Regions from separate parts of the Bradyrhizobium sp. WYCCWR 13022 genome, predicted to be linked through region 2. Evidence: predicted binding sites of a transcription regulator. Region 2 holds the regulator's gene; the other holds the start of a gene.
What was found. Region 2 encodes HrcA, which represses chaperone genes, less so after heat shock. Its sites were predicted from a motif close to GTTAGCACTCNCNNNNNGNGAGTGCTAAC; they were not measured.
Positions count from the first base shown of each region.

Region 1: groES (co-chaperone GroES) is a predicted target of HrcA. The motif match lies at 9,084-9,112, and genes of this name have one in related genera.

Region 1 is NZ_JAUIZJ010000003.1:188,253-203,727, forward strand. Features, by position in the region: gene QY049_RS09650 (TorF family putative porin) at 1-945, shown strand, start outside; gene QY049_RS09655 (ABC transporter ATP-binding protein/permease) at 1,175-2,938, opposite strand; gene QY049_RS09660 (L-lactate permease) at 3,253-4,917, shown strand; gene QY049_RS09665 (META domain-containing protein) at 5,052-5,450, shown strand; gene QY049_RS09670 (hypothetical protein) at 5,590-6,801, opposite strand; gene groL (chaperonin GroEL) at 6,944-8,575, opposite strand; gene groES (co-chaperone GroES) at 8,692-8,988, opposite strand; gene QY049_RS09685 (hypothetical protein) at 9,307-9,828, shown strand; gene QY049_RS09690 (protein phosphatase CheZ) at 9,991-10,770, opposite strand; gene QY049_RS09695 (L,D-transpeptidase) at 11,086-11,901, shown strand; gene QY049_RS09700 (DUF2076 domain-containing protein) at 11,971-12,807, opposite strand; gene QY049_RS09705 (ChbG/HpnK family deacetylase) at 12,934-13,779, opposite strand; gene QY049_RS09710 (glycosyltransferase family 2 protein) at 13,776-14,837, opposite strand; gene hisG (ATP phosphoribosyltransferase) at 14,938-15,475, opposite strand, start outside.
Region 2 is NZ_JAUIZJ010000025.1:348,915-364,389, reverse strand. Features, by position in the region: gene rsmI (16S rRNA (cytidine(1402)-2'-O)-methyltransferase) at 1-897, opposite strand, end outside; gene QY049_RS31580 (penicillin-binding protein activator) at 1,296-2,483, shown strand; gene hemW (radical SAM family heme chaperone HemW) at 2,486-3,643, opposite strand; gene rdgB (RdgB/HAM1 family non-canonical purine NTP pyrophosphatase) at 3,630-4,265, opposite strand; gene rph (ribonuclease PH) at 4,277-4,990, opposite strand; gene hrcA (heat-inducible transcriptional repressor HrcA) at 5,159-6,247, shown strand; gene grpE (nucleotide exchange factor GrpE) at 6,346-6,951, shown strand; gene pncA (bifunctional nicotinamidase/pyrazinamidase) at 7,012-7,731, opposite strand; gene QY049_RS31545 (hypothetical protein) at 7,861-8,799, opposite strand; gene dnaK (molecular chaperone DnaK) at 9,197-11,098, shown strand; gene dnaJ (molecular chaperone DnaJ) at 11,343-12,473, shown strand; gene QY049_RS31530 (class I SAM-dependent methyltransferase) at 12,565-13,167, shown strand; gene QY049_RS31525 (NADPH-dependent FMN reductase) at 13,225-13,803, shown strand; gene pyrF (orotidine-5'-phosphate decarboxylase) at 13,810-14,520, shown strand; gene QY049_RS31515 (DUF1330 domain-containing protein) at 14,546-14,857, shown strand; gene dapB (4-hydroxy-tetrahydrodipicolinate reductase) at 14,992-15,475, shown strand, end outside.

The DNA of each region.
Region 1 (15,475 bases), on a different contig from region 2:
GCGGATATGCCCTTGAAGGCTCTGAAGGCTCCTCCGGCGCCCGCGTTCGATCCCTGGGATGTCGCCTTCGGCGGCGCGGTCATGAGCGACTACGTCTTCCGCGGCGTGACCCAGTCAAACCACCAGCCGTCGGTCGCCGCCTATTTCGAGCCGCGCTACAATGTCACCAAGGACCTCCAGCTCTACGCCGGCGTGTCCGCTGAAAGCATCTCCTTCGCCAATCGCGCCGCCGCCGAAGTCGACATCTACGGCGGTATCCGCCCGACCTTCGGCGCCTGGGCGTTCGATGTCGGTGTGTGGGGCTATCTGTATCCGGGCGGAAGCTGCGCGGATAACGTCACGACCGGCGGCATTCCCGGCGGCAATGTTTGCCCCGTCAGCACCACGACCATCTTCCTCGGCGACGGCAACGTCATGAAGAAGGACGTCAGCTTCTTCGAAGTGTACGGCAAGGTGAACTACACCATCAACGACAGCTTTACGGTCGGCGCGACCGAGTTCTACTCGCCGAACTTCCTGAACTCGGGTGCATGGGGCAACTACGCGTCGTTGACCGCGAAGTACACGGCGCCCAGCACGGTGTTCGGTGCCTCGGGCGTCGGCATGTACGTGTCGGGTGAATTTGGCCGGCAGTGGTTCGGCACGTCGGACGCTTTCTATGGAACCGGTGTTGGTACCGTCTTCGCCAACGGCATTCCCTATAAGGACTACAACACCTGGAACATCGGCGTCGGCTTCACCTACAAGGTGTTCACGCTCGATCTGCGCTACTCCGACACCGATCTGAACAAGGGTGATTGCAACGCGTTCACCAGCGCCTTCAACGCCACTGGCACCACCAACGTCACCCCGATCAACCCGGGCGGCGCTGGCTCCAACTGGTGCGGCGCGGCGGGTATCGCCAAGTTGTCCTTCGACCTGACGGCGATGACCAACCTGAAGTAAGTTTACTTTCCGAGACGACTAACAAGGGCGGCAGAGCAATCTGCCGCCCTTTCGTTTTGGGGGAGGGCTTGGCTTCAACGCGACACGTCGTGTGGGTAGCAGTGCTGCCGTGTCATCATGGCCGGGCCTGTCCTGGCTTGTCCCGGCCATCCACGCGTATCTCCCGAGACACAAGAGACGTGCATGCCCCGGACAAGCCCGGGCATCACGGTGCGGATGGTACAGCGCCTCAACGCGCCGCGCTGGGCTCCGGCTCGGCCGGCGCATCGTTCTGGCCCAGCACATGGATCGCGCCGTCGTCCACCACCGTCACCTTGCGGGTGTGGAAAGCATCGAGCGTCGAGCGATGACCGATCGAGACGATGGTGGCCTGTGGCAGCTTCTCCGTCAGCAGGCGGTAGAGCCGCGCTTCGGACGGTTCGTCGAGCGAGGCGGTGGCCTCATCCAGGAACAGGTAGTCCGGCATATGCAGCAGGGCGCGGGCGAGCCCAAGGCGCTGCTGCTCGCCCAGCGAGAGCATCCGGTTCCAGTGGCCATCCTCGCTCAGCCGTTCGGCGAGGTCGGGCAGGCCGACCGATATCACCGCGTCCCGGATCTGGGTTGCCTGGAATGTGCCGGGCGCGGCGGGATAGATCACGGCATCGCCCAGCGCGCCGATCGGGAAATAGGGACGTTGCGGCAGCATCATCAGCTTTGCCTTGGCGGGGACGGCGATGGTGCCGGTGCCGAACGGCCAGATGCCGGCGATGGCGCGGAACAGCGTCGATTTGCCGGCGCCTGACGGTCCGCTGACGAGCACGCGCTCCGGTGCCTGGATGGCGAAGCCGTCGGCCGCGACCAGCGGCGTGCCGTTGGGCAGGTTCACGCAGAGCTTCTGGAGGTCGATATTGCGGCCGCCGCCCGCTGCCTTGAGCTCGATCGTGGCCTCATGCGCCGGCAGGTTTGCCGCGGTCGCGACCGACATCTCGAAGCCGTCGAGACGGGCGACGATCGCGCGCCATTCCGCGATCGATCGATAGGCCGTGACGAAGAAGGACAGGGCATCCTGCACCTGGCCAAAGGCCGAACCGGTCTGCATCATGTCACCGAGCTGGATGCTCTTGGCGAAGTAGGCGGGCGCGACCACCACATAGGGAAAGATCGTTGCGGCCTGGCCGTAGCTGGCCGTGAAGGCGGTCAGCCGCTTGGTCCGCCTCATGATCGCATACCAGTTGCCGATGACGTGGCCGAAGCGATGGAGCAGATGACCTCGCTCCGCGTTCTCTCCCTTCAAGAGCGCAATCTGCTCGGAATTCTCGCGCACGCGGATCAGGTTGAAGCGGAAGTCGGCTTCGTAGCGTTGCTTCTCGAAATAGAGATTGATGAGCGGCCTGCCGATCCAGTGGGTCAGTCCCGTACCCAGGACCGCGTAGGCCAGCGCACACCAGACCAGGAAACCCGGGATGACGATGTCGGTGCCGTAGATGTGCAGAGGCGCCTTGTTGGACAGACCCCAGAGGATGACGATGAACGACGCCAGCGTCACGACGGACGACAGCAGGCCGAGACCGAGAACGAGCGTTTGCTCGACGAAATTCGTGACGTCCTCGGTGAGACGCTGGTCCGGGTTGTCGGCGGCGTCGCCCTTCAGCTGCATGCGATAATGCGTGGCGCCGTCGAGCCATTCGCCGAGATAGTGTTGCGTCATCCACCGCCGCCAGCGGATCTGGAGCCACTGGTTCAGGTAAAGCTTGTAAACGGCCAGCGCGACGTAGGTGAAGGCGAGGCCGAGGAAGATCCAGACCTGCATGACGAACTCATTCAGGTCGTAGGCCTGGAGTGCGCTGTAGAACCGGTTCTGCCACTGATTGAGCAGCACGTTGATCGCGACCAGCGTCAGCTCCATGGCCACGACGACAGCGAGCAGGCCGCGGCCGGCCCATTTGTCTTCCGATCGGAAATAGGGACCGGCGATTCGCCAGACGGTCGCGAGCGTGGCGCGGATGTTGTTCACAGAGGGGGATCTCCTGACGGATATTCACAGCGGCCCCGAAGCCAAGTGGCTGAGGCGATGGCAGAAAAAGGGTGCGCTTAGACTAAAGTCGCAAGTTCTGCAATTTGCGTTGGCTAGCCATGGCTTGCAACCCTAGCATGGGCATAGCGGCGTGGGGTGGGGGCCTCCGGATTTTCGCGAGCTTGTGAGCAGGTCGGAACCGCGGCTTTCGCGAGGAATTCGCGTCCAACTCGGGGGTTATCGCTTCCAACGTCAAGCAGGTCCGCCGTCCACGCGGGCCGGCCTGCCATAGAGACGCGTGGGGGAGGAAGACCATGTGGAACCAAATCTATGATCCGCTGCACAGTCCCGTGCTGTCGACGATCGCGGCGGCGATCCCCGTCGTCACGCTGCTGGTCCTGATCGCGAGCGGGCGCGTTCAGGCTCACATCGCGGCCGTCGTCGCCGTGATCGTGACCAACCTGATTACGATTTTCGTGTTCACGATGCCGGCGAACATGTCGATCCGCGCCTCGATCCTCGGCATCGTGACCGGCTTCTTTCCGATCGGCTGGATCGTCCTCAACGTCATCTTTCTCTACCAGGTGACGGTGACCACCGGACGGTTCGAATTGTTGAAGCGCGCGGTCGGCGGCGTCACCGAGGACCGGCGGCTGCAATTGCTGCTGATCGCGTTTTCGTTCGGCGCGTTCTTCGAGGGCGCCTCCGGCTTCGGCACGCCGGTGGCGATCACCGGCGCCGTGCTGATCGGCCTCGGCTTCTCGCCGCTTGCGGCCTCAGGCCTGTCGCTGATCGCCAACACCGCGCCGGTCGCCTACGGCGCGCTGGGCACGCCGATCCAGGGCCTCGCCTCGGTCACCGGGCTCGATCCCTACATCCTCGGCGCGATGGTCGGACGGCAGCTGCCGCTGTTCTCGCTGATCGTGCCGTTCTGGGTGGTGTGGGCGTTCGCGGGCTGGAAGGGCATGAAGGACATCTGGCCGGCGATCCTCGTCACCGGCGTGTCGTTCGCCGTCCCGCAATTCGTGATCTCGAACTACGTCAATCCGTGGATCGTCGACATCGGTGCGTCGCTGATCTCGATGGGCGCGTTGATCCTGTTTCTCAAGGTCTGGCAGCCGAGGCAGCTCTGGCTGTCGCCGGCGCTGCGCGGACATGATGAATCGGCGGCGACCATGGCCACGGCCAAGCCGCTCGACAAGACGCCGCTGACGCAGGGTGAGCTCTTTAGCGCGCTGCTGCCGTGGATCATCGTCTGCGTCGTGATGCTGATCTGGGGCAACGGTACCTTCAAGACCTGGGCGAACGGGATCTTCGTCTGGAACTACGCCGTTCCCGAGCTGCATCAGATGATCAACAAGATGCCGCCGGTCGCGCCGGCGCCGACCAAGGAGGCGGCGGTGTTCGGCTTCACCTATCTGTCCTTCACCGGCACCGGCATGCTGATCGCGGCGATCATCTCCGGCGTCCTGATGGGCGTCGGTCCGGGCCGGCTGATGGTTGAATACGGCCGCACCATCCGGCTCTGCGCGATCTCGCTGATCACGATCTCGGCGATGCTCGCGATCGGCACGCTGACACGCCTCTCCGGCGTCGATGCGACGCTGGGTCTCGCCTTCGCCGCAACCGGCGTGCTCTATCCCTTCTTCGGCACGCTGCTCGGCTGGTTGGGCGTGGCGCTGACCGGATCGGACACGTCGTCGAACATCCTGTTCGGCAACCTCCAGAAAATCACCTCGCAGCAGCTTGGCCTGTCGCCGATCCTGATGGCGGCGGCGAACTCGTCCGGCGGCGTGATGGGCAAGATGATCGACGCGCAATCGATCGTCGTCGCCTCCACCGCGACCAATTGGTACGGCCACGAAGGCACCATCCTGCGCTTCGTGTTCCGGCACTCGATCGTGCTGGCCTGCCTCGTCGGTGTGTTCGTGACGCTGCAAGCCTATGTCTATCCGTTCACGGAGCTCGTGCTGAAGTAGCGAGGCACGGCTGCGACGCAAAATCCCCGCGGGACCATTCCCGCGGGGATTTTTGTGCCTCGAACCGACGAACCTTCTCAAAGGCTTTGCCGTCTTATAGAAGACCGGCAAACCCAGGTCGGTCGAGAGGTTTCATGGTGTCGTTGAAGCAGATGGTGTGTGCCGCAGCTGCGTTGCTCGTGATGTCGGCCGTTGCACGCGCGCAAGAGGGCTTTCCCTTCGGCACCGAGATGACGTTGGAGGCCGCGCCGCAGCCCGGCTCGAAGCGAATCCCGAACATCGAGATCGGCGACAATGGCGAGGTCGTGCTCGAGCTCTGGTGCAAGGGCGGCAAGGGCCAGTTCTCGGTGGCCGGCAGCACGGTGATCTTCGTTCCCGGCCAAATCCAGGATCGTTCCTGTCCGCCGGCCAAGGCCCAGGCCGATGACGATCTCGTCGCGGCCCTCGCTGCGGTCGAGACCTGGAAGCGTCAGGGCGACGCGCTCACGCTGATCGGCCCGAAGACGCTGCGCTTCCGCGAGAACGGGAATTGAGGAACTCTCCCTGTCGTGCCCCGGCTTGACCGGGGCACCCGGGGTGCGCCGCGTCCTATCGATTCAACAACGTTCGTCTCGGAGTACTGGGTCGCCCGGTCAAGCCGGGCGACGACTGAGAGTTGATACTCGCGTCACGTCACTTCCACACCGACTTGTCGGCGTCCCAGCGCTGGCCCTTCAGCTCCTTGGCGAGCGCCTCGATCGAGCCGTTGTCGTCGGGCTGGTCGCCTTCCTCATCGGCCGTCGCATCATCGGAGACGGTGAGCTTGGCGCCGCTGCTCTCGTCGGCGGTCGTGGTCGAAGGGCTGCCGATCCAGACCATCAGCTTGTCCGATGTCCCCGGCTTGTCGGCGGAGACGAGGCCATAGACCTCGATCGTGTCGGTGAGTTCGAGCGCCGGGAAATCCTGGTTCGGCCGCTTGAAGACGAGCTTGAGCTTGCCGGTCGCGGGGTTGAAGCCCTGCGACACCGGCTTGGCCGCGAGTGTCCTGCTCAGCACGCCAGCGATCGCGCTGGCGAGCTTGTCGCGGTTGATCTTGTCGCCGTCGCGCCAGTCGGCGGCTCCGATGCGGATGGTGCGGTCCATCTCCGCGATCCCCGCGGTCCATCCGGCGGCCGTGACGCCAGGCATCGCCTTGAATTTCGCCAGCAGCGCGGCCGCGCGCTCCGGGTCGACCGACATGTTGATGGTCTGCTCGCCGGCGCGCAGCGCGTCGCAGCCGACCGAGAGACTTGCCAGCGTCACCTCGACGTCCTGGCCCTTCAGGCTCTTCAGGAAGTCGGTCGCGTTATCCAGCTTCACCTTGACCGCGATCGCCTCCGGCGAGACCTCGGTGAAGTCCTTCGGCTGGGGCGTAATGCCGTCGTCGCTGGTCTGGTTGTCCAAAAATTCCTTCTCGCTGAGATCGCCATTGTCGGGCGAGGTCACCTCGGTCACGGCCTGGCCGATGCCGATCTGGCCGCGGAACTCGAAAGTGTCGCCGGTCGGCTTGCGCGTCAGCTTGACCGTGACAGGCGCCTTGGCGCCGATGCTCGTGGTCGTGCCGCTCATCGTCTGGCCGGAGATCTGGAGATTGACGACGAAGCGGTCCTTGCGGTCGGAATTCTTCGACACGGGATAGCAGACGTCGAGCACGGCCGCGGTGACGGTCTTGCCCTGCCGCGTCTCCTTCAGGATCACGTCGGCATTGCCGTCCATCAGCCCGTCGATCGAGGTGAAATAGCGCGTCTCGGTGCCGCCGGGCGCCGTGGCCTTCGGCGACAGCTTCATCTGGGCAGATACCAGCCCGGGCGAGATCACGAACAGGGCCGCCAAGAGAGCCGTCGGGCAAAACAGAAGCGCGCGCATTGACGAAATCCTCGAACGAAAGAATCGGGCGCCACCGTAGTGGGTTTTGGCCGCCGGTTGAATCGGAAAGCGATAAGCATGATCGGCAAAAAAGAAGGCCGCCCGGAGGCGGCCTTCATGACACTGTCGGGTGAGGATGGGCTCAGAAGCCGCCCATGCCGCCGCCGGCCGGCATGGCGGCCGCAGCTTCCTTCTTCGGCATCTCGGCGACCATCGCCTCGGTGGTCACCAGCAGGCCGGCCACGGAGGAGGCGTCCTGGAGCGCGGTGCGCACCACCTTGGCGGGATCGATGATGCCCTTCTCGATCATGTCGACATAGTCCTCGGTCTGGGCGTCGAAGCCGAAGGTCTCGGACTTGTTCTCCAGGATCTTGCCGACCACGATCGAGCCCTCGACGCCGGCATTCTCCGAGATCTGGCGGATCGGAGCTTCCAGCGCCTTCAGCACGATGTTGATGCCGGCCTGGACGTCGGCATTGGCGTTGGTGAGACGGCCGACCGCCTTCTTGGCGCGCAGCAACGTGACGCCGCCGCCGGGGACGATGCCTTCCTGCACCGCGGCGCGGGTGGCGTTGAGCGCGTCCTCGACGCGATCCTTCTTCTCCTTGACCTCGATCTCGGTCGCGCCGCCGACGCGGATCACCGCGACGCCGCCGGCGAGCTTGGCCAGGCGCTCCTGGAGCTTCTCACGGTCGTAGTCCGACGTGGTCTCCTCGATCTGGGCCTTGATCTGGCCGACGCGGGCCTCGATGTCGGGCTTCTTGCCGGCGCCCTTGACGATCGTGGTGTTCTCCTTGTCGATCACCACTTTGCCAGCGCGACCCAGCATCTTCACCGTGACGTTCTCGAGCTTCATGCCGAGGTCTTCGGAGATCAGCTGGCCACCGGTCAGGATCGCGAGGTCTTCCAGCATGGCCTTGCGGCGATCGCCGAAGCCCGGCGCCTTGACGGCGGCAACCTTGAGGCCGCCACGCAGACGGTTGACGACCAGGGTGGCGAGAGCCTCGCCCTCGACGTCCTCGGCGATGATGACGAGCGGCTTGCCCGACTGCACCACGGCTTCCAGCACCGGCAGCATCGCCTGCAGGCCGGAGAGCTTCTTCTCGTGCAGGAGGATGTAGGCGTCCTCGAGCTCGGCGGTCATCTTCTCGGGGTTGGTGACGAAGTAGGGGCTGAGATAGCCGCGGTCGAACTTCATGCCCTCGACGATGTCGACTTCGGTGTCGAGCGACTTGTTTTCCTCGACGGTGATGACACCCTCGTTGCCGACCTTCTGCATCGCCTGCGCGATCATCTTGCCGATGGCGGCATCGCCGTTGGCCGAGATGGTGCCGACCTGGGCGACCTCGGAAGAGGCGGCGACCGGCTTGGCGCGCTTCTCGATGTCCTTGATGACGGCCTGGACCGCGGTGTCGATGCCGCGCTTGAGGTCCATCGGGTTCATGCCGGCGGCAACCGCCTTGGCGCCCTCGCGCACGATGGCCTGGGCCAGCACGGTCGCGGTGGTGGTGCCGTCGCCGGCGAGGTCGTTGGTCTTGGAGGCGACCTCACGCACCATCTGCGCGCCCATGTTCTCGAACTTGTCCTCGAGCTCGATCTCCTTGGCGACGGTGACGCCGTCCTTGGTGATGCGGGGCGCGCCGAAGCTCTTCTCGATGACGACGTTGCGGCCCTTCGGACCGAGCGTCACCTTGACGGCGTTGGCGAGAATGTCGACGCCGCGCAGCATGCGATCGCGCGCGTCTCCGGAAAACTTGACGTCCTTGGCAGCCATTGTCTGCAATCCCTGATGTATCGTGATGTGTCGTGTCTGGTGGTGTGCGGCGGAATGATGGATGCCCGGACCTGTCATCCGGGCATGGCATTCAGCGGCCGTTCAGGCTGATGGCCCTAGGCCATCACGCCCATGATGTCCGACTCCTTCATGATGAGGAGCTCTTCGTTGTCGATCTTGACCTCGGTGCCCGACCACTTGCCGAACAGCACGCGGTCGCCGACCTTGAGGTCGATCGGGATCAGCTTGCCAGCCTCGTCGCGGCCGCCGGGGCCGACGGCGACGACTTCGCCCTGGGACGGCTTTTCCTTGGCGGTGTCGGGGATGATGATGCCGCCCTTGGTCTTTTCCTCGGCGTCGATACGTTTGACCACGACACGGTCATGCAGCGGACGAAATTTGGACTTAGCCATGACGTTTCCCTTTGGAGGCTCGCTTTTCCGAAAGCAGCGGAAGTGGGTGGGGGCGGCGCTCCCGTTCCCCCTCTTCCCGAGGGTCGAACGGTGCGCTTAGCAATCGGTCTTTCCGAGTGCTAATAGTGCGCAGGGGATATGGCTTGGCTGCGATCCTGTCAAGCAAAGGTGGTTAAGCGATTGGTGAGGCGGATATAGGATGGTGGCACTGGAAACTCGTTCGGGGAAGAGACGTATCTTAGGACGTCATTGCCCTGGTTGCGGTTTTGCGCTTGGCTGCGGAAGGGATGCGGCCGTGGTCTTGTTCGGGGGAATGCCATGATCAGTTCAGCTCACGCGCGCACGGTTGCCAATCTGGCGGCGGCCTCTTGCCTGGCGCTTCTGCTCGGTGCCTGCGGCGGCGGTATGAGCCTGCCGTCGTTCTCCTCGTCCCAGCCGGCGCCCGAGGCCGAGCCCGGCACCGCTCCGGAAATGCCGGCCTCGATCCGCGCCGACGAGATCGTCGGCCGCTGGGGTCTTGCCTCGTTCCAGAACCCGGCCGATCGCGCCCGCACCGAGGCGGCTGCGCGGGCGCAGTGCAAGAATCCCTACGTGATCGGCGCCGGTTCCTCCGGCGGCGTGATCATGCATCTGGCCGACCAGGCCACGCCGCAGGAACTGCGGCTGAAGGGCTCGCCGAGCGGCAAGAACTATATCGGCCCCTCCGGCCCGACGCCGGGCGAGCAGGACCGCGAGATCGTCTCCTTCGACGGCCGCGTCATGATCACCCGCTTCGTCGACAAGGACGCCGCCACCCGCTACGGCAACATGGTCTACGTCCGCTGCGGACCGAAGGCGTAGCTGATTTCTGTCATTCCGGGGCGGTCCGCAGGACCGGACCCGGAATCTCGAGCTTCCGGGTTCACGCTTGGCGTGCCCCGGAATGACAATGTGAGACAGGATCAAAAAACAAAAAACGCCGGCTTGCGCCGGCGTTTTTGTTGTTCGGTTTGCCGCGTTCGCCTAGTCGAACAGCGCGTCGATGTCGTCCTGCGAGGCGTGGCCGACGTCGCCGGCGAGCTTCGGGCCGTTGAGGAGCTTGTCGTCCTCGCTGCGGGTGTCGACCTGGGCGGGTGCGTGGGACTTGATCGCGTCGACGCCGCCCCAGATGTCCATCATCGAATTGATGTGCTGCTCGATGAACTTCATCGTGGTCATGACCTTGCTGATGCGCTGGCCGGTCAGGTCCTGGAAGTTGCACGCCTCGAAGATCGAGATGACGCGTTCCTGGATGTCGTCGGCGAGGCGCTTCTGCTGGTCGACCGAGTCGACCTTGGAGAGGGCGGAGGCCGCCTGGTCGATCGACTCGGCGGCTTCGAGGATCTGCTGGGTCGCCTGTTCGGTGCCGCCGACCACCGCGCCGAGCTCGCCATTGACCTTGGCCATCTCGCCGCCGTCGAAGCTCTTGCCGTGCAGGGTCGCGATCTCGCGCTTGGTGCGGTCGATGGCGTCGTGGATGAGGTCGAGCTCGACCTTGAGCTTCTCGCACTGCTCGATCTGGGCCCGATAGGTATCGAGCATCGTGCGTGCGTCGGAAAGTTCCTGGGCGGTGGAGGCGTCGATCGCGGCCATCGCCGCGCTGCCGGTCAGGGGCACGCTGCCCTTCGCCATCTGGGCGCGGATCGCACGCAGCTCCGCCATGATCTCGTTATGCATCGGGCCTGCCTCTTCTGCTACGTCAAGAATCGGCAACTCGCCACCGGCGATATCCTCGACACGAAAACGCTTGCGGTGAACAGCCATCAGGATACTCCCCCACCTCATTCACGCGTCTTTGTAGACAGAAGCGATTTAACACGAGGTTCACGGCAGGAACCGTCGTGCGGCCGCGCGCCACGGCGAAGCAGACACTCGATTAACCATGAGGCGGCGCCCTTCATCGAAAATAAACGCTGATCGCCGAATTGCCCCGCCGTTCGCGACGTGGTGAATCGAAACGCCCGATCCGTTTACCAAACGCAACGGAGTTTGCTCTTTATTGACCACGTCGAGGACGCGGACATCAGCCAACGCGTCCGGCGACGAATGCAACAAGACGAAACAGTACAGAGTACGTCGATGTTCAAGAAAATGTCTGTCGCGCTGCTCGGCAGCGCATGCGCCTTCATTGTCGGCGCTACCAGCGCCAGCGCCTTCGACAATACCGTGCCGAACGATCCGCCCGCGGTGCTCTACCAGCCGCGGGTCGCCCCGGCGCCGGTGCGCGTCGCCTCCAACGCCAATATGGGCGGCGGCTTCATCGAGTTCCTGTTCGGCGATGGTCCCGGCCGCGCTCCGGGCTATGCACCACAGCAGTCGATCTATCAGCAGCAGCCCGCCTACAACGATCCGCGCCGCCTGCCGCCGATGGGCGATCCGCAGATGCAGGGCGGCTATCAGCAGGGCGCGAGCTACCAGCAGGAGGCGATCGATCCGCGGCAGCGTCCGTTCGATCCGAAATTCGAGAAGCAGCTTGTCGACTATAGCGGCAAGGAAAGTGCCGGCACGATCGTGGTCGATTCCAACAACAAGTTTCTCTATCTCGTCGAGGGCAACGGTCGCGCGATGCGTTACGGCATCGGCGTCGGGCGCGAGGGCTTCACCTGGACCGGCGTGAAGTCGATCACGGCCAAGCGCGAATGGCCGGATTGGACGCCGCCGGCGGAAATGATCGCGCGCCGCCCCGATCTGCCCAGGCACATGGAGGGCGGCCCGGAAAATCCGCTCGGCGCGCGCGCGATGTATCTCGGCTCCACGCTCTACCGCATCCACGGCTCCAACGAGCCCTGGACCATCGGCACCAACGTCTCCTCGGGCTGCATCCGCATGCGCAACGAGGACGTCATCGACCTCTACGGCCGCGTCAATGTCGGCACCAAGGTCGTGGTGATGTGATCTTCCGACGTTCGACATGAAAACGGCCGCCTGCCGGGCGGCCGTTTTTGTCTGGCGCTGAGGGCAGCCTCACGCGTAGTCGCTGCCGCCGTCGTCTCCGCCGCCGAAATCGCCGTCGTCGGCCATGTCCACATTGCCGTTGTCGTTGTCGTCGTAGTTCTGATCGTCACTATCGCGATCGTTCGACCCTTGGTCGAGGAAGCCCTGACGGGAGTCGCGGTTCGAGCCGATGTCGTTGAGGCCTGCATCGCGGGCGAGCGAGCTGCCGGACTGGTCGCCGCTCCAGGGCGAGCCGCCACCGCGTTCCTCGATGATGGTGGTGTCGCCAAAAGCCTGATGCGATCCGCCGCCCATCATGCCGCGGATGCTGGAGAGCAGCAGCGAGCCGCCGACCACCCCGGCCGCGGCCGCCGCCGCCGTGCCCAGGAACGAGCCGCCGCCACCGCCGACCGGGGGGGCGCCGTATCCTTGTCCGTATCCTTGTCCGTATCCCTGGCCTTGCCCGTAGGCCTGACCATAAGGCGGCTGGCCATAACCCGGCTGGGCCTGCTGCATCGCCTGCCCGCTGTTCCAGACCGGCCGCTGCTCGCGCGGCGGCGGCACGTTCGGAACCGAGCCGCGCGATTGGCCCCCGCCAAACAGCGTATCGCGCATGGTGTCGAGGAAGCCGCCGGACTGCGGCTGCTCGGGGGCATGGGCCGCTTCCAGCTCCTGGATGCGGTTGTGGGCGCGCTTGAGCGCCTCGTCCTGCAACAGCGTGGTCTGCACCAGCGCGTAGACGGCGCCGGGCGCCTTGCGCAAGCCATCCGAAATCGCGGCGATCGCGTCGGGATCGCGCGGTGCATTCTCCAGTTTCGAAAGCCGGTCGAAAAGCTCGTCGACGAGCTGGCGTTCCTGCGGCGTCATGGTCAGTCTCCCTCGCGCGAAACAAGCGCAAGCGGGATGTAGGGTTCCATTATGGCCCCAACAGTGGCGGCCGGATTAAATTTCGGTATGCGACAGACTGCCCTGTGGGCCGGCTTTTCGCCGGTTTCATCCCAATGTCACGTCACTGGTCGCGAGAAGCTGCGCGAATGCGTCGCTGGCGAGATAGGCATGCTCGCGCTCGCGGACGTCAGTCATCGGATCGAGTCCAACGAGGATGTCGTCGACGAAGCCGGGATGGCACATCACCAGGCCGCCCTCGGGGAGGCCGTCGAGGAACTGCCGCATCAGCTCGCCGAAATCGGCCGCGCGCGTGAAATCATAGGCGCCGGCAAAGGCAGGATTGAACGCGAGGCCGGCACGCCCCGCCTGGCGGCGGAATTGTGCGCTGAGCACATCGAGCACCATTGCCTTGGGCGAAGCCAGTCGTTGCGCGAGGGGCAGGTCGCGCCCGCCCTGGCGCACCCAGGCCTTTGGTGCGATCTCGCTGACGGCGTCGACAAAGCCGTCGCGCACCTGCGGAAACAACTGCACATGCTGATGGCCGTCGATGAAGTCGGGTGCGCGGCCGAAGGCTTCCGCGAAAGCGGCGAGTTGCGCTCTCACTTCGTTGCGGAAGAACTCGCTGTCGAGTCGCCGCATCAATCCGGCGCGCAGCAGCCTCGGAAAGACCATGAACATGTCGCCGTCGAGCGGACGGAAATGCATGGTGAGGGGCCGGAACGGTGCCGACAACGTCACGTGCAATCCGATCGCGCAGCGCGGGCTCGCCTTCGCTGCGGCTTGAAGTGTCTCGACCTCGCGTTGCTCGATCGCGGGGCCCACCACCATCACAGATGTCGCGTTGAGGCGGCCGCGTTCGATCAGGTCGCGGATGGCGCGGTTGACGCCGGGGCTGATGCCGTAATCGTCGGCGCAGAGCCAGATCCGTCGCGGCGTGGCCGCCGCGCTCATTCGGCCGCGGTCCTGTTCGATGCGTCCTGGCTTGAAGCGTCCTTTGCCTTGTCGGCCTCAAAATGCTTCTCGCTGTGCTCGGCGACGAAGTAGATCGGACGCGCCTTCAGCTCGGAGAGGATCTTGCCGATATATTCGCCGACGATGCCGATCATGATGAGCTGCACGCCGCCGATCGTCATCAGGCCGACCACGAGCGAGGGATAGCCCGGCACCTGCTTGCCGGTCGTGAAGACCTCCCAGAGGATGGACAGGCCGAACAGGAAGGCGACGCCGGCGAGGATGACGCCGAGCAGGCTGGCAAAGCGCAGCGGTGCCACCGAGAACGAGGTCACGCCTTCGATCGACAGACCGAGCAGGCGCGCGGCGCTGAAGGTCGTCACCCCATGGACGCGCGGCGCTGGTTCGTAGTCGACGCGAATCTGGCGGAAGCCGATCCAGCTTGCGAGGCCCTTGAAGAAGCGGTTGCGCTCCGGCAACTGCCTGAGCGCCGTGACCGCGCGGGGCGACAGCAGGCGGAAGTCGCCGGCGTCCTCCGGAATCTTCTGGCGCGCGCCCCAGTTGATCAGCGTGTAGAAGCCGCGCACGGCAACACGACGCAGGAAGGGCTCGTTGTCGCGGTGCGCCTTGGCGGTATAGACGACGTCGTAGCCGTCCTCGATCCAGTGCCGCACCAGCTGTTCGACCAGCGCGGGCGGATGCTGGCCATCGCCGTCCATGAACATGACGGCGCCGAGCCGGGCATGGTCGAGGCCGGCCATCAGCGCCGCCTCCTTGCCGAAATTGCGCGACAGCGACACCACCTGCACGTCGATCGGGTCCGCCGGCAGCGAGCGCGCAACCGACAGGGTCGCATCGGCGCTGCCGTCGTCGACATAGACGACCTCGCAGGCGAGCCGGTAGCGTTGCAGCAACGTCTTGGCGAGTTCGCAGATGCGCTGGTGCAGCATGGCGAGGCCCGCCGCCTCGTTATAGACGGGGACCACAATCGACAGCCCCTTCGCAGCGGCGTTCGCTGCGGTGGTGGTCAGGCCGGAAACGTCAGAGCCCAGCATCATCGATCAAGGTTCCAGAGGCCGTTCAAGATCATTCAACAGCATATGGTAGCTGCCGCTTGCTGTCGCTACGCTGAACGAAGCTGCTCGACAAACTTTGGGCTCACCGCTGCAGGAAAGCCTCGAGCTTGGCGAACAGCGGGTTCTCCCGGTCGAACACGTAGTCGAGCGAGACCACCGAGACGGTCTCGGCGCCATGCTCGCGCAGGAAGCTCGCGAGCGCGTACAGCTGCCCCGGTGGGCAGTGCAGCGTCAGCATGCCCGAGGAGGTCGGCCCGCCGAACGGGGCTTCGACGCCGAACCGGCTGTGGGCTTCGCCGAGCAGCGCAGCATCGCATTGCCGGAAGCGGGTCCGCACCTCGCGGTATTTGTTGGCGCGCGCCCGTGCCGCGATGTGATCGAGGATGACGCGCGCGGTCTCCAGGAACTGGGGCGACCAGTCGGCGTGCTTCGAGGCCACCAGATTGGCCTGGCTGCGCAGCATCACGCCGTCGTCGAGCACCCGCAGGCCGTTGGCGGCGAGCGTCGCGCCCGTGGTGGTGATGTCGACGATCAGCTCGGCGCTGCCGGCCGCCGGGGCGCCTTCCGTCGCGCCCGCGCTCTCGACGATGCGGTAATCGGTGATGCCGTGGCTCTGGAAG
Region 2 (15,475 bases):
ATAGACCTCGCGGCGCGGCCGGCCCGAGAGCGCGACAGCGTGGGCGACGGCATCCTTGACGCTGTTTGTGGTGAGTTGCGCGCGCAGCAGATCGTCCAGCGCATCCGATGCCAGCACGTCGGCGTCGGCGTCAGGTGGGCCGATCACCAGCACGAACTCGCCGCGCGTTTCCGGCGCGTCCGCTTGTCGCGCGAGCTCGGCGAGGGGCGCACGCCTGACCTCCTCATGCAGCTTGGTCAGCTCGCGGCAGACCGCGGCATCTCGATCACCCATGATCTCGGCGAGATCGGTCAAGGTAGCCTGCATCCGGTTGCCGGATTCGAACATCACCAGCGTCGCATCGATCCGGGCGAGCTCGGCCAGGCGCGAACGTCGCGCGGCGGACTTCGCCGGCAGAAAACCCTCGAAGAAGAAGCGGTCGGTTGGCAGGGCCGCGACCGACAATGCCGCCAGCACCGACGATGGCCCTGGCAGCGCATAGACGGCATGGCCGGCGGCGCAGACCTCGCGCACCAGCTTGTAGCCGGGATCGGAGATCAACGGCGTGCCGGCATCCGACACCAATGCGATCGAGCCGCCGGCCGCAAGCGCCTCCAGGATTTTTGGCCGCGCGGCCTCGGCATTGTGCTCGTGGTATGGCTTGAGCTGCGCCGAGATGTCGTAACGCTCGGTCAGGCGGCGCGTGATGCGGGTATCCTCGCAGGCGATGACATCGACCCCCGCCAGCGTTTGCAGCGCGCGTAGCGTGATATCGCCGAGATTGCCGATCGGGGTCGCGACCAGATGGAGGCCGGCCGCCGCCTTCGGCGCCGCCAGCCGGTGGGCGTCGATGGAGAACCCGCGCGGGGCGGCGTCCATAGCTTCAGTCGTATTTATCGGGGCCGGCTTTGCGCGCATAATGAATCGAACTTAGGCATGATCTCAGGGGCTGGGAACCGGTCCCTCGAAAAAGATCGTGGGGGGCCAGGATACTGAGCCGGAGCGGAGAAGGACTGGAATGTGATCGGCCCGGCATCACATTCCCCAGGGAATGAAGTGCCAGCGCCATATTCGCGGCGGAAACCGCGCCTTGATGCTGGACGTCGAACGGCAAACAGCTGGCCAGGAACGTTAGGGGCTGTCGCGTTAAGCGATCATTATCCTTTTGTTTTGGTTAACTATTTGCCGACAATATGCCTGAATCCGCGGCTTGTGTCGGGGAAAGAGTTTTATGACTGGCCGGCTTGCGGCCGGTCAGAAGAGAAGCTGCCATGGTGGGCCCGCGTGATCTGAAATCTCCCGTCGAGGGGTCCCTGATGTCAGGGGCGACCCGGCGGAGTGCGCTTGGCCTGCTGCTCGGCACGCCATTGCTGTCGGCCTGCGCCGGCGTGCAGCAGAGCCTCAGCCAGTTTTCCAGCCCGTTCTCCGGTTCCTCGCCGCCGGCGCAGCCGGCCGGCCCCCAGCAGCAGGCGACGACCGCCGGCACCGGCGGGGTGAAGGTCGGGTTGATCCTGCCGCTCTCGGCCGCCGGCAATGCCGGGCTCGCCGCGCAATCCATGCGCAACGCCGCCGAGATGGCGCTGGCCGAGTTCCAGAATCCGAACATCCAGCTCCTGATCAAGGACGACAATGGCAGCCCGCAGGGCGCGCAAGCCGGCGCGCAGCAGGCAGTCGACGAAGGCGCCGAGATCATTCTGGGGCCGCTGTTCGCGCAGTCGGTGCCGGCGGTGGCGCAAGTCGCGCGCACGCGCGGCATTTCCGTCATCGCGTTCTCGACCGATTCGAGCATCGCCGGCCGTGGCGTCTATCTCCTGAGCTTCCTGCCGGAGTCCGACGTCAACCGCATCATCGAATACGCGGCCGGCATCGGAAAGCGCTCCGTCGCCGTGCTCGTGCCTGACAATGCCTATGGCAATGTGGTCGAGGCCGCAGTGAAGGCTGCGGTGCCACGGCGTGGCGGCCGCGTCGTCGCGTTCGAGAAATATGGCGCCGATCGCGCGACGCCTGCGCGGACCGTGGCACAGCAGCTCGGTAGCGCCGATGCGCTGTTCATTGCGGATGACGGCGACGCCGTCGTCTCGGTGGCGGATGCGATGACCGCGGCCGGCGCCAATTTGCGCAACATCCAGCTGCTCGGCACCGGGTTGTGGGACAGCCCGCGTGTCTATGCGAGCCCCGCGTTGCAGGGCGGCCTCTACGCCGCACCGGACCCCGCCGGTTTTCGTGCGTTCTCCGGCCGCTATCGCACCAAATACGGAGCCGAGCCGATCCGCACGGCGACGCTCGCCTATGACGCGGTCGCGCTCGTCGCAGCGCTCGCGCGCACGCAGGGCGGCACGCGCTTCTCGCCCGACGTGCTCACCAACCCCTCGGGTTTCGCCGGCATCGACGGCCTGTTCCGCTTCCGCGCCGATGGCACCAACGAGCGCGGGCTCGCGGTGATGAAGGTGACGACGGGCGGCGGTGTTGCGGTCGCGGGCTCGCCGAAGAGTTTTGGGGCGTAACGCTACGCTGCGAGATCCGCAACCACCGCATCCAGCACCGGAAATCCGCTGCTGGTCACCCGCAGCCGTCCCGTCGCATCGACCGTGATTGCGCCTTCCTCGCGCAGCAGCGCGATGCGGCCGGGATCGAGCGGACGGCCGGACAGCGCCTTGTAGCGCTCAGGGTCGATGCCCTCCGCAAGCCGCAACCCCATCAGCAAGAATTCGTCGGCGCGTTCTTCGCTGTTGAGGAGGTCGTCGGTGACGACGCCGTCGCCGCTGGTTTCGACCCGCATCAGCCAGGCTTCGGGACGCTTCTCGGTGGCGGTGGCGTGCCTGATACCGTCGATGTCGAGGCGGCCATGGGCGCCGGGACCGATGCCGGCATATTCCTCGCCGCGCCAGTACACCAGATTGTGCCGGCACTCAGCGCCGCGCCGCGCGTGGTTGGAGATCTCGTAGGCGGGCAGGCCGAGCTCGTCGCAGGTCTCCTGCGTGACGTCGTAGAGCGCACGCGCGACCGCTTCGTCGGGCGTCTTCAATTTACCCGCCTGGTGCAGGCCGAAGAACGGCGTGCCTTCCTCGATCGTCAATTGATAGAGCGACAGATGCTCGGCTGCCTCGTCGATCGCGAGCCGCAGTTCATCGGCCCACATCGCCGGCGTCTGGTCGGGGCGCGCGTAGATCAGGTCGAACGAGTAGCGATCGAACGAGCGGCGCGCGATGGCGACGGCATCGAGCGCCTCGCGCGCGCTGTGCATCCGGCCGAGCGCTTTCAGCGAGGCATCATCCAGCGCCTGCACGCCGAGCGAGACGCGGTTGACGCCGGCTGAGCGATAGCCGGCGAAGCGCGTGGCTTCGACGCTGGTCGGGTTTGCTTCCAGCGTGACTTCGACGTCGTTCGCAACCATCCAGTGCTTGCCGATGGCATCGAGCACCGCGCCGACCGTGGCCGGCTGCATCAGTGATGGCGTGCCGCCACCGAGGAAGATCGAGGTGACCTCGCGGCCGGGCGCGCGCTGCGCGGTCGTTTCGATCTCGCGCGCGAAGGCGGAAGCAAAACGCGTCTCGTCGATCGCGGCGTGGCGAACATGGCTGTTGAAGTCGCAATAGGGACATTTCGACAGGCAGAACGGCCAGTGCACGTAGACGCCGAACGCATCCTTATTAGCGCGGCTCAAGGCAGATCTCCGCCAGTTTCACGAAGGCGCGGGCGCGATGCGACAGGCCGAGACCGAGCGGCGGCAGGCCGTGCTTCTCGATGCTGTCCATCTCGCCGAAGGTGCGCGTGTGACCATCGGGCAAAAACATCGGATCGTATCCGAAACCGGCAGTGCCGCGCGGCGGCCACGCCAGCGTGCCGTCGACGCGCGCCTCGACCTCCTCGAGATGATTGTCGGGCCAGGCAACGCAGAGCGCGGAGACGAAATGGGCCTTGCGCTTGTCGGGCGTGGTGGCGCCGCGCTCCTGCAACAGGCGCTCGATCTGCGCCATCGCTGCGGCAAAGTCCTTCGAGGGACCGGCCCAGCGCGCGCTGTAGATGCCCGGTGCGCCGTCGAGCGCGTCGACCACGATGCCGGAATCGTCGGCGAAGGACGGAAGCCCGGTGGCCTGCGCCGCCGCGATCGCCTTGATCGCGGCGTTGCTGCGGAAGTCGTTGCCGGTCTCGTCGGGCTCGCCCAAGCCGAGCTCGCCGGCCGACACCACCTCGATGCCGTGCGGCGCGAGCAGCTCCTTCATCTCGGCGAGCTTGCCGGGATTATGGGTCGCGATGACCAGCTTTCCGGTGATTCGGCGGTGCATGGGCCTATTGACTACGCGACAGCCAGTTTCTGCAAGTCCACCAGACGCGCGATACCCTTCTGCGCCAGTGCGATCAGCTTCAGGAACTCGTCCTGCGTGAACGGCTCGCGTTCCGCGGTGCCCTGCACCTCGATGATGCGGCCGTCGCCGGTCATGACGAAATTGGCGTCGGTCTCGGCTTCGGAATCCTCGGCATAGTCGAGATCCAACACCGGCGTGCCGTTGTAGATGCCGCAGGAGATCGCGGCGACGTTGTCGCGCATGACGTTGGCCTTGACCATGTTGCGCGTCTTCATCCAGTTGATGCAGTCGGCGAGCGCGACCCAGGCGCCGGTGATCGAGGCGGTGCGGGTGCCGCCGTCGGCCTGGAGCACGTCGCAATCGACCGTGATCTGGCGCTCACCGAGCGCTTCGAGATCGACGATGGTGCGAAGCGAGCGGCCGATCAGACGCTGGATCTCGACGGTGCGGCCGCTCTGCTTGCCGGCGGCGGCCTCGCGGCGGGTCCGTTCGGAGGTCGCGCGCGGCAGCATGCCGTATTCGGCGGTGACCCAGCCGCGCCCCTGGCCCTTCAGCCACGGCGGCAGGCGGTCTTCCAGCGTGGCGGTGACGAGCACGTGGGTGTCGCCGAATTTCACGAGGCAGGAGCCTTCCGCATATTTGACCACGCCACGCTCCAGCGTCACGGGGCGCAATTCGTCGGGCGCACGGCGGCTTGGCCGCATGGGAATCCTCCAAAACTCGCAAGGAATAGGCTGTTCGCGGTGCTTGTAGGTGGGGTGAGGGTGAGCAGCAAGGCTTTTTCACCCCCTGATGTCCACCCCGCAAACGCCACGCTTGTCAGACGCGCCCGGGATGGACAAATTACAAGCAACTGACAGGAGTTACCGTCTGTGGCCCATCACGATCCGATCCATCTGATCGCGCCGCGCGCGGGCCTCGCCCAGCTCAACGAGCGTTCCCGCGACATCTTTCGTCAAATTGTCGAAAGCTACCTCGCGACCGGCGAGCCCGTGGGCTCGCGCAACATTTCGCGCTTGATCGCGATGCCGCTGTCGCCGGCCTCGGTCCGCAACGTCATGGCCGATCTGGAACAGCTCGGCCTGATCTATGCCCCGCACACCTCGGCCGGCCGGCTGCCGACGGAACTCGGCCTGCGCTTCTTCGTCGATGCCCTGATGCAGGTCGGCGATCTCAACGAGGCCGAACGGCAGTCGATCCAGAGCCAGCTCGCCACCGTCGGGCACGCCCAATCGGTGGAAGCGGCGCTGGACCAGGCGCTGACCCGGCTTTCGGGGCTGACGCGCGCCGCAGCCGTGGTGCTGACGCCAAAATCCAATGCCCGGCTGAAGCACATCGAATTCGTCCGATTGGAACCCGAGAAGGCGCTGGTGATCCTGGTCGGCGAGGACGGCCAGGTCGAAAACCGCGTGCTGACGCTGCCGCCTGGGGTTCCTTCCTCGGCCATGACCGAAGCCGGCAATTTCCTCAATGCGCGAATTCGGGGGCGGACGCTCGCCGAAGCGCGGCTCGAGCTCGAAACCGCGCTCGGCGAGGCCCGCGCCGAGCTCGATCAATTGGCGCAAAAGGTGATCTCGGCGGGAATCGCAAGCTGGTCGGGCGGCGAGAACGAGGACCGTCAGCTCATCGTTCGCGGCCACGCCAATCTGCTGGAAGACCTGCATGCGCTGGAGGATCTCGAGCGCGTCAGGTTGCTGTTCGAGGATCTCGAGACCAAGCGCGGCGTGATCGATCTGCTCGGGCGGGCCGAAACCGCCGAAGGCGTCAGGATCTTCATTGGCAGCGAGAACAAGCTGTTTTCCCTGTCGGGCTCCTCCACCATCATCTCACCCTATCGGGATGCCGCCGGCCACATCGTCGGTGTTTTGGGCGTGATCGGGCCGACACGGCTGAATTATGCCCGCGTGATCCCGACCGTGGACTACGCCGCCCGCATCGTCAGTCGCCTGCTGGGGGGCTGACCGGCATTTGAGCCGATCACGGGCGCTTGATTTTCAGCGCCCGAAGCACGATATCCGGGCCAGAAAAATCCCGTGAGACGAGTTCGAGAAGAGAGCCGATGACCGATCGAGACCGGCAACCCGAAGACACGACTGCTGCGACCGGCGAGCCCGTGGTGTCGAAGCCCTACATCATGCCTGATGATCCCGAGCCCGGTTCGGTGGAATTGCTGCAGAAGGAAGCCGCCGAGGCGCGCGACCGCATGCTGCGGACGCTGGCCGAGATGGAGAATCTGCGCAAGCGCACCGCCAAGGAAGTCGCCGACTCCAAACTCTACGGCGTCACCGGCTTTGCCCGCGACGTGCTCGACATCGCCGACAACCTTCAACGCGCGCTCGATGCCGTTCCGGCCGAAGCGCGTGCCGCCGCCGATCCCGGCCTGATCGCGCTGATCGAAGGCGTCGAGCTCACCGAGCGTTCGCTGCTCAGCGCGCTGGAAAAGCACGGCGTGAAGAAGTTCGACCCGCAGGGCCAGAAGTTCGACCCGAACTTCCAGCAGGCCATGTACGAGGTGCCTGATGCGTCGGTGCCCGCGGGCACCGTGGTGCAGGTCATGCAGGCCGGCTACACCATCGGCGAGCGCGTGCTGCGCCCGGCGCTGGTCGGCGTCGCCAAGGGCGGCGCGAAGCCTGCGCCCGCGGCGAACAGCAACGAAGCGAACTGAGTTTTGGCGTCATTCCGGGGCGATGCGAAGCATCGCGCCCGGAACGACTGCGCGAAATCCTTACGCGCTCGCGATATCCGCAGACTGGATCCGCTTCACGCCGGCCTTGGCCATGTCGGCCCAGGCCTTTGCCAGCGAGCCCTGCGTATCGATGCCGCGGCAGGCGTCCTCCACGACATAGACCTCAAAACCCGCCTTGCGCGCATCGAGCGCGGTCCACGCGACGCAGAAGTCGGTGGCGAGACCCGCAACGAAGACGCGCTTGATCTTGCGCGACTTCAGATAGGCGGCGAGGCCTGTCGTTGTCTTGCCGTCGGCTTCGAGGAACGCCGAATAGCTGTCGACGTCCTTGTGGAAGCCCTTGCGGATGATGAGCTCGGCCTGCGGGATCGAGAGATCCTTCGAGAGCGAGGCGCCGTCGGTGCCCTGCACGCAATGGTCGGGCCATAGCACCTGCTTGCCGTAGGGCAGGTCGATGGTCTCGAACGGCTTCTTGCCCGAATGAGCAGATGCGAAGGAAACGTGGCCGGGCGTGTGCCAGTCCTGCGTCATCACGACGTTCGCAAACGCCTTCGCCATCTTGTTGATGACGGGCACGACCTGCTCGCCTTCCTTCACCGCGAGGCTGCCGCCGGGCAGGAAGCAGTTCTGCACGTCGATCACGAGCAGCGCGGAAGCGTCGTCCGGCTTGATCGTCGCTGCCGCGAACAGCGCCGATGGAGCGAAGCTCGCAAGCGCGGTCGTCCCCAGCGCGGCCAAGATCTGTCGTCGATTGAGCATCGTCCGCCTCCCCTCCAGGATGATCTAAAGCTGATCCAACGGAGAGAAGCCTAGTTCCGTTCGTGTACGAACGAAAGCCCGAAAATACAGCCGGCTCTGGTGAACGCTTGGGCTGTCAGCCCCGGGGTCCTACCCCTTCGGCTGGATGCCGTCGCGCACGGCGCGGAAGCGGGTGAAGGCGTCGGACCATTGGTCTCGCGGGGCGCTGGCGATGATGCGCAGCGAGGTGCCGCCGCCGAAGCGGATCCACTGCACGACCGTCACCGGGGTCTTGTCCTTGCCGCTGACGCCGTCGATCCGGGTCTCGAAGCCGGGCTGGCTGTTGATGCGGATCGGCTCCGACATGGTGATCCTGGTTTCGCGCAAGCCCGGGATCTGAAGCGCCGCCTCCTGGGCGAAGCGGGCGCGGTCGTCGGCCTGCTGCGGGGTGGCGCCGATCAGGCCGAGGATCATGAACGGCTTCGATTCGTAGCCCGAACTTTCATTGCCGTCGGCCAGGATGATGCTCGAACCCGGCACCAGCGTACGAACGTCCTTGAATCCGGCGAGATCGGTGACCTTGAACGGCAACAGCCCGATCTGCTCGTCGGCCGACACCTCCTTGCGGATGGTGGCGGTCGCAAACATCTGCCGTACCGCCTCGTCGGTGTAGATCTTCGAGGCGTTCTCGGGGACTTGCACCGCGACATAGCCGGAGAAGCCGGTGCCCGGCACGATCATCGAATAGCGCTTCACCAGCGTGTCGCCGGCCTTGCCGCTTTCGGCGGTAAAATAGGCAAGGCCCGCCGATGTCTCGATCTTGTCCGGCTTGACGCCGTTGGTGCCGGCCGGATTGGCGTTGAAGGCGCTGACGACCTCGTTGTAGGCCGCCGGCGGCAACTCGGTGATCAGCACCTTGACGCTGCCGTCCTCGTTCTCGAAACCCGGAAAGGTCTTCGACTTGCTGAGGCCGACCAGCGGCACCATGCCGAGACGCAGACCCGGCGGATACACGGCGTCGGCGGCAAGGGCCGGAAGCGCGGAGGCCACCAGGAGGGCGAGCGCGGCGAGGGGGCGGATCAGCTTCATGGGCACTCTGATTGGTTCATATTGAGGCCATTCGATGGTGGGCCACCGGGCCGATTTGTCGCGCGAAGCAGCCCCTTGACGAGGCTGTCCGGCCGGCCCGCCTTTTAGCGGGTTTGGTGGGCCGGTAACAGGGCAGGGCGGATCGCGCCGGCGGGGCTGGCAGTTGGCCGAACCTGTTAACAATTCCTCACCCGCAACTACGGTGAAGCCCGGATAGGATCTTCCAAAACCCAATGTTTTCACGGTCCAAACTTGCGTTCGGTCCTTGCGGCCCCCTCCCCCCCTCCTATATGAGCCTCAATCATCGCAATATCGCGGATGTTTGATCTTAGGGGGTTTCGGTTCGGGTGCCTTCTGGGCCCAGCCAACCTGCCGCAAAAAGAAGGATATCAGGACCATGGGAAAGGTCATTGGGATCGACCTCGGCACCACGAATTCGTGCGTCGCCGTGATGGATGGCAAAAACGCCAAAGTTATCGAGAATTCCGAAGGCATGCGCACGACGCCTTCGATCGTCGCCGTGACTGACGACGGTGAGCGCCTCGTCGGCCAGCCTGCCAAGCGCCAGGCCGTCACCAATCCTGAGCGTACGTTCTTCGCAGTGAAGCGCCTCATCGGCCGCCGCTACGACGACCCCATGGTCGAGAAGGACAAGAAGCTCGTTCCGTACAAGATCGTGAAGGCTTCCAATGGCGACGCCTGGGTCGAGGCCGACGGCCAGACCTATTCGCCCTCGCAGGTCTCGGCGTTCATCCTGCAGAAGATGAAGGAGACCGCGGAAGCCCATCTCGGCCAGAAGGTCGACCAGGCGGTCATCACCGTTCCTGCCTACTTCAACGACGCCCAGCGCCAGGCCACCAAGGACGCCGGCAAGATCGCAGGCCTCGAGGTGCTGCGCATCATCAACGAGCCGACGGCGGCTGCGCTCGCCTATGGCCTCGACAAGACCAAGGCCGGCACCATCGCCGTGTACGACCTCGGCGGCGGCACGTTCGATATTTCCATTCTCGAAATCGGCGACGGCGTGTTCGAGGTGAAGTCGACCAACGGCGACACCTTCCTCGGCGGCGAAGACTTCGACATGCGCCTCGTGGGCTACCTCGCGGACGAATTCCAGAAGGAGCAGGGCATCAACCTGCGCAACGACAAGCTCGCGTTGCAGCGCCTGAAGGAAGCCGCTGAAAAGGCCAAGATCGAGCTGTCGTCGACGACGCAGACCGAGATCAACCTGCCCTTCATCACCGCGGACCAGACCGGCCCGAAGCATCTGACGATGAAGCTCACCCGCGCCAAGTTCGAGGCGCTGGTCGACGACCTCGTCCAGAAGACCGTCGAGCCCTGCCGCAAGGCGCTGAAGGACGCCGGCGTCACCGCCGGTGAGATCGGCGAAGTCGTTCTGGTCGGCGGCATGTCGCGCATGCCGAAGGTCCAGGAAGTCGTGAAGCAGCTGTTCGGCAAGGAGCCGCACAAGGGCGTCAATCCGGACGAAGTCGTGGCGATCGGCGCCGCGATCCAGGCCGGCGTGCTCCAGGGCGACGTCAAGGACGTGCTGCTGCTCGACGTGACCCCGCTGTCGCTGGGCATCGAGACGCTGGGCGGCGTGTTCACCCGCATCATCGACCGCAACACCACGATCCCGACCAAGAAGAGCCAGGTGTTCTCGACTGCCGAGGACAACCAGAACGCGGTCACCATCCGCGTCTTCCAGGGCGAGCGTGAGATGGCGGCCGACAACAAGATGCTCGGCCAGTTCGACCTGATGGGCATTCCGCCGGCGCCGCGCGGCATGCCGCAGATCGAGGTGACCTTCGACATCGACGCCAACGGCATCGTCAACGTCTCGGCCAAGGACAAGGCCACCGGCAAGGAGCAGCAGATCCGCATCCAGGCCTCCGGCGGTCTGTCGGAAGCCGACATCGACAAGATGGTCAAGGACGCCGAGGCCAATGCCGCGGCCGACAAGCAGCGCCGCGAGGCGGTCGATGCCAAGAACCACGCCGACGCGCTGGTGCACTCCACCGAGAAGGCGCTGGCCGAGCACGGTTCGAAGGTTGCCGAGACCGAGCGCCGCGCCATCGAGGACGCCGTCAGCGACCTCAAGGAAGCGCTGAAGGGCAGCGATGCCGAGGCGATCAAGGCCAAGACCAACACGCTGGCCCAGGCTTCGATGAAGCTCGGCGAGGCCATGTACAAGCAGCAGGCCGAAGCCGATGCGGCCAAGGACGCTGCGAAGGATGACGTCGTCGACGCGGAATTCACCGAAGTCGACGACGACAAGAACAACAAGAAGTCCGCCTGAAGCCCGAGAGGGTATGATGCGGACGGCTTGGACCCAACGCGCTGAAATGGCCTCCCCCCTCGAGGGGGAGGCTGTCGCGTCCGATACGACGGGCGGATCGCGCGTTACGATCAATCAATTCCCAGACGTTATGCTCAACGCTGCCATGCAGCCCGCTGCCACGATGCGGAAGGCTGCCTATATCGTCGCGTGGCGAAATTGTTTCGCACCGACTTGAATCGCGATTGGATAGGCCGAGTCAGACATGTCCACCAAGCGCTGCTATTACGAGACCCTCGAAGTCGAACGCTCTGCCGACGATTCCGTCCTGAAATCGTCCTTCCGCAAGCTGGCGATGAAGTTTCATCCCGATCGCAATCCCGGGGACGACAGCAGCGAGGTCAAGTTCAAGGAAATCAACGAGGCCTACGAGGTCCTGAAGGACAAGGACAAGCGCGCGGCCTATGACCGGTTCGGCCACGCTGCTTTCGAGCAGGGCGGTCCCGGCGGCGGCGGTGCAGGTTTCGGCGCGGGCTTCGCTTCTTCTTTCTCCGACATTTTCGAAGATCTGTTCGGCATGGCCGGGCAGCGCGGCCGTGGCGGCCGCGAGCGTGGCGCGGACCTGCGCTACAACATGGAAATCACCCTCGAGGAAGCCTTTGGCGGCAAGACCGCGCAGATCGAGATTCCGGTCTCGGTCACCTGCGAGGCCTGCTCGGGCATCGGTGCCAAGGCCGGCACCAAGCCGAAGACCTGCTCGACCTGCGGCGGTGCCGGCCGGGTGCGGCAGTCGCAGGGCTTCTTCACCCTCGAGCGCACCTGCCCCGGCTGTCAGGGCCGCGGCCAGATGATCGAGGACGCCTGCCCGTCCTGCTCGGGCCAGGGCCGCGTCACCCGCGAGCGCACGCTGTCGGTCAACATTCCGCAAGGCGTCGAGGACGGCACCAGGATCAGGCTCGCCGGCGAAGGCGAGGCCGGCGTCCGCGGCGGACCGCCCGGCGACCTCTACATCTTCCTGTCGCTGGCGCAGCACCAGTTCTTCCAGCGCGACGGTGCCGACCTGCATTGCCGTGTGCCGATCTCGATGGTGACGGCTGCACTCGGCGGCGAGTTCGAAGTGCCGACCATCGACAAGGGCAAGGCCAAGGTGAAGGTCCCCGCCGGAACCCAATCCGCCCGTCGATTTCGCATTGCATCAAAGGGTATGCCGGTGCTCCGCTCGCGCCAGATGGGCGATATGTACGTCCAGGTCGTGGTCGAGACCCCGCAGAACCTCACCAAGAAACAGCAGGAGTTGCTGGCCGAGTTCGAAAAACTCTCCTCCGGCAATACCCAGCCGGAATCCGAGGGTTTCTTCGCCAAGGTCAAGGACTTCTTCGGTAACCGGGCGAATTGAGCCGGCTTGACCGTATCGTGTTCGGCCTATACGTCTTTATGACCATTTTCTGACGCCGCGGTCACGCGGTCTCGTCCCGTCCGGTCCAGACATGCCATTGCCGTCGTCGTCCGCGCGTGCGTTGAAGAAGCCCCGTCTCGATGACGAGGTGCGTTTTCTCAGGTCGTGGATCGAGAAGCCGCTGCACATGGGCGCGGTGATGCCGTCGGGCAAGCTGCTGGCGCGGACCATGGCCCATTACGTCGATATCGATTCCGATGCACCGGTGGTCGAGCTCGGACCCGGCACGGGTGCCATCACCTCGGCCCTGATCGAGCGTGGGGTCGACCAGAAGCGTCTCGTCCTCGTCGAATACAATCCCGGCTTCTGCGCGCTGCTGCGCGACCGCTATCCGCACGCCAAGGTGGTGCAGGGCGATGCCTATCGCCTGCGCGACACGCTCTGGAATGTGCTGAGCGCGCCGGCCAGCGCCGTCGTCTCCGGCCTGCCGCTCGTGACGAAACCGATGCTGACGCGCCTTCGGCTCATCCGCGATGCGTTCACGGCGCTCGCGCCCGGCGCGCCCTTCGTTCAATTCACCTATGCGGTGGTGCCGCCGATCCCGAAATCGCTGCCCGGCGTGTCCACAGAGGCCTCGGAACGGATCTGGATGAACCTTCCGCCGGCCCGCGTCTGGGTGTATCGCAAGGACTAATCCCGCCGGCTTCCTTCTGTGCGCGGCGGGCTCGTTTCGCCGAACGTATGGAAGAGGATGTCAGCCCCCAAGATCCTGGTCATTCCCGGCTCGCTGCGCACCGGCTCGCACAATGTGAAGCTGGCGGCGGTCGCCGCGTATGAGTGCGCCCAGGCCGGGGTCGAGGTCACGCGAATCTCGCTTGCCGATTTTCCGCTGCCGATCTACGACGGCGATCTCCAGGCCAAATCGGGCGTGCCCAAGCACGCCATCAATCTCAAGCGCATGATCGGCGCGCATCATGGTGTGCTGTTCGTCTCGCCCGAATACAACGCCTCGGTACCGCCGCTGCTGAAGAACGCGATCGACTGGGTGAGCCGCGTGCAGGATCCGCACGAGGCGCGCGGCGAGGTCTTCCGCAACCGCGCCTTCGCGCTCGCCGGTGCTTCGCAGAGCCGGTTAGGGGCCGCTCGCGCGCTGCAGGCGTTGAGGCTGATTTTGACGGCGTGCCACGCCAACGTGATCGCCGGTCAGTTCACGCTCGCCTTTGCCGACCAGGCCTATGACGATATGGACAGGCTCAAGAGCCAGGCCGATCGCGACGGGCTGAAGGAGATGGTGCGGCAGTTGATCGACCTTTCCCAACGCATGATGTGAGGTGACATGACGCCAGCCGAAATCGCCCCGAAGGACCGCCTGATCGTTGCGCTCGACTTGCCCAGCGTCGATGCCGCGGAGGCGATGATCGCAAGGCTCGGCGACAGCGTCACCTTCTACAAGATCGGCTACCGTCTCGCTTATGCCGGCGGCTTGCCGCTGGTCGCCAAGCTCGCCGACAGCGGCAAGAAGGTTTTTCTCGATCTCAAGCTGCACGACATCGGCAACACGGTGTCGCAAGGCGTCGAGAGCATCACCAGACTGGGCGCGACCTTCCTCACCGTTCACGCCTATCCGCAGACCATGAAGGGCGCCGTCGAGGGCCGCGGCTCTTCGACATTGAAGATCCTCGCCGTCACGGTGCTGACCTCCTACAATTCGGATGATCTGCACGCGGCCGGCTACCGGCTCGGCGTCTCCGAACTGGTCGAAGCGCGCGCGCAGCAGGCGCAGGTGCTCGGCATCGACGGCCTCGTGTCCTCGCCCGAGGAAGTCGGAGCCTTGCGCAAGATCGTCGGTCACCAGATGCATCTCGTCACGCCCGGCATCCGTCCGGCGGGATCGGCCACTGGCGATCAGAAGCGCATCATGACACCCGGCCGTGCGATCAGTGCCGGCGCGGATTATCTCGTCGTCGGGCGCCCGGTGGTGGAAGCCTCGGACCCCAGGGCTGCGGCTGACGCCATCCAGGCCGAGATCGCGCAAGCGCTCGCCTAACCACCAACAACCAGGGAGAAGAACAATGGCAAAGGGCTACTGGATCGGACGCGTCGATGTGAGCAATGACGAGGGCTACAAGCCCTACGCCGTCGCCAATGGTCCGATCTTCAAGAAGTGGGGCGGCCGCTTCGTCGTCCGCGCCGGCAAGTTCACCACCGTCGAGGGTGCCAGCCGCACCCGCAACGTGGTGATCGAATTCCCCGACTATCAGACCGCGATCGCGTGCTACAACTCGCCGGAATACCAGGCCAATATCAAGGTGCGCCAGCCGCACTCGCTCGCCGACCTCATCATCATCGAGGGCTATGACGGCCCACAGCCGTCGGAGGGTTGAAACGCGCTGTCATTCCGGGTTCGGCTCTGCGAGCCGCCCCGGAATGACGGTGAACGTGGCGTCACCGCCACCTGATCCCCTTCGGTTGCCGGAACTGCATCCCGCCGCTACAACGGCCTTGAGAGGATCACACCATGTCAGACATGCGCTTGATTGTTGCTGGAGCCGGCGGCCGGATGGGCCGCGCCCTCACGCGGGCGATTGCCGACAGCAAAGGCGCGGTGCTGGCTGGCGCCCTGGAGGCGCCGGGCTCGGAGCTGCTCGGCAAGGATGCCGGCGTGCTCGCCGGCCTGCCGGCCAACGGCATCAAGCTGTCCGCCGACCTCTGGGCGATGTCGAAGGACGCCGACGGCATTCTGGATTTCACCGTGCCGGCCGCGACGATTGCCAATGTCGCGATCGCCGCCGAGCGCGGGCTCGTCCATGTCATCGGCACCACCGGGCTGTCGACGTCGGACAACGCCGTGATCAAGAGCGTCACCAACCGCGCGGTCGTGGTGCAATCGGGCAACATGAGCCTGGGCGTCAATCTGCTCGCCGCCGTGGTCAAGCGCGTCGCCAAGGCGCTCGATGAAAGCTTCGACATCGAGATCGTCGAAACCCATCACCGCATGAAGG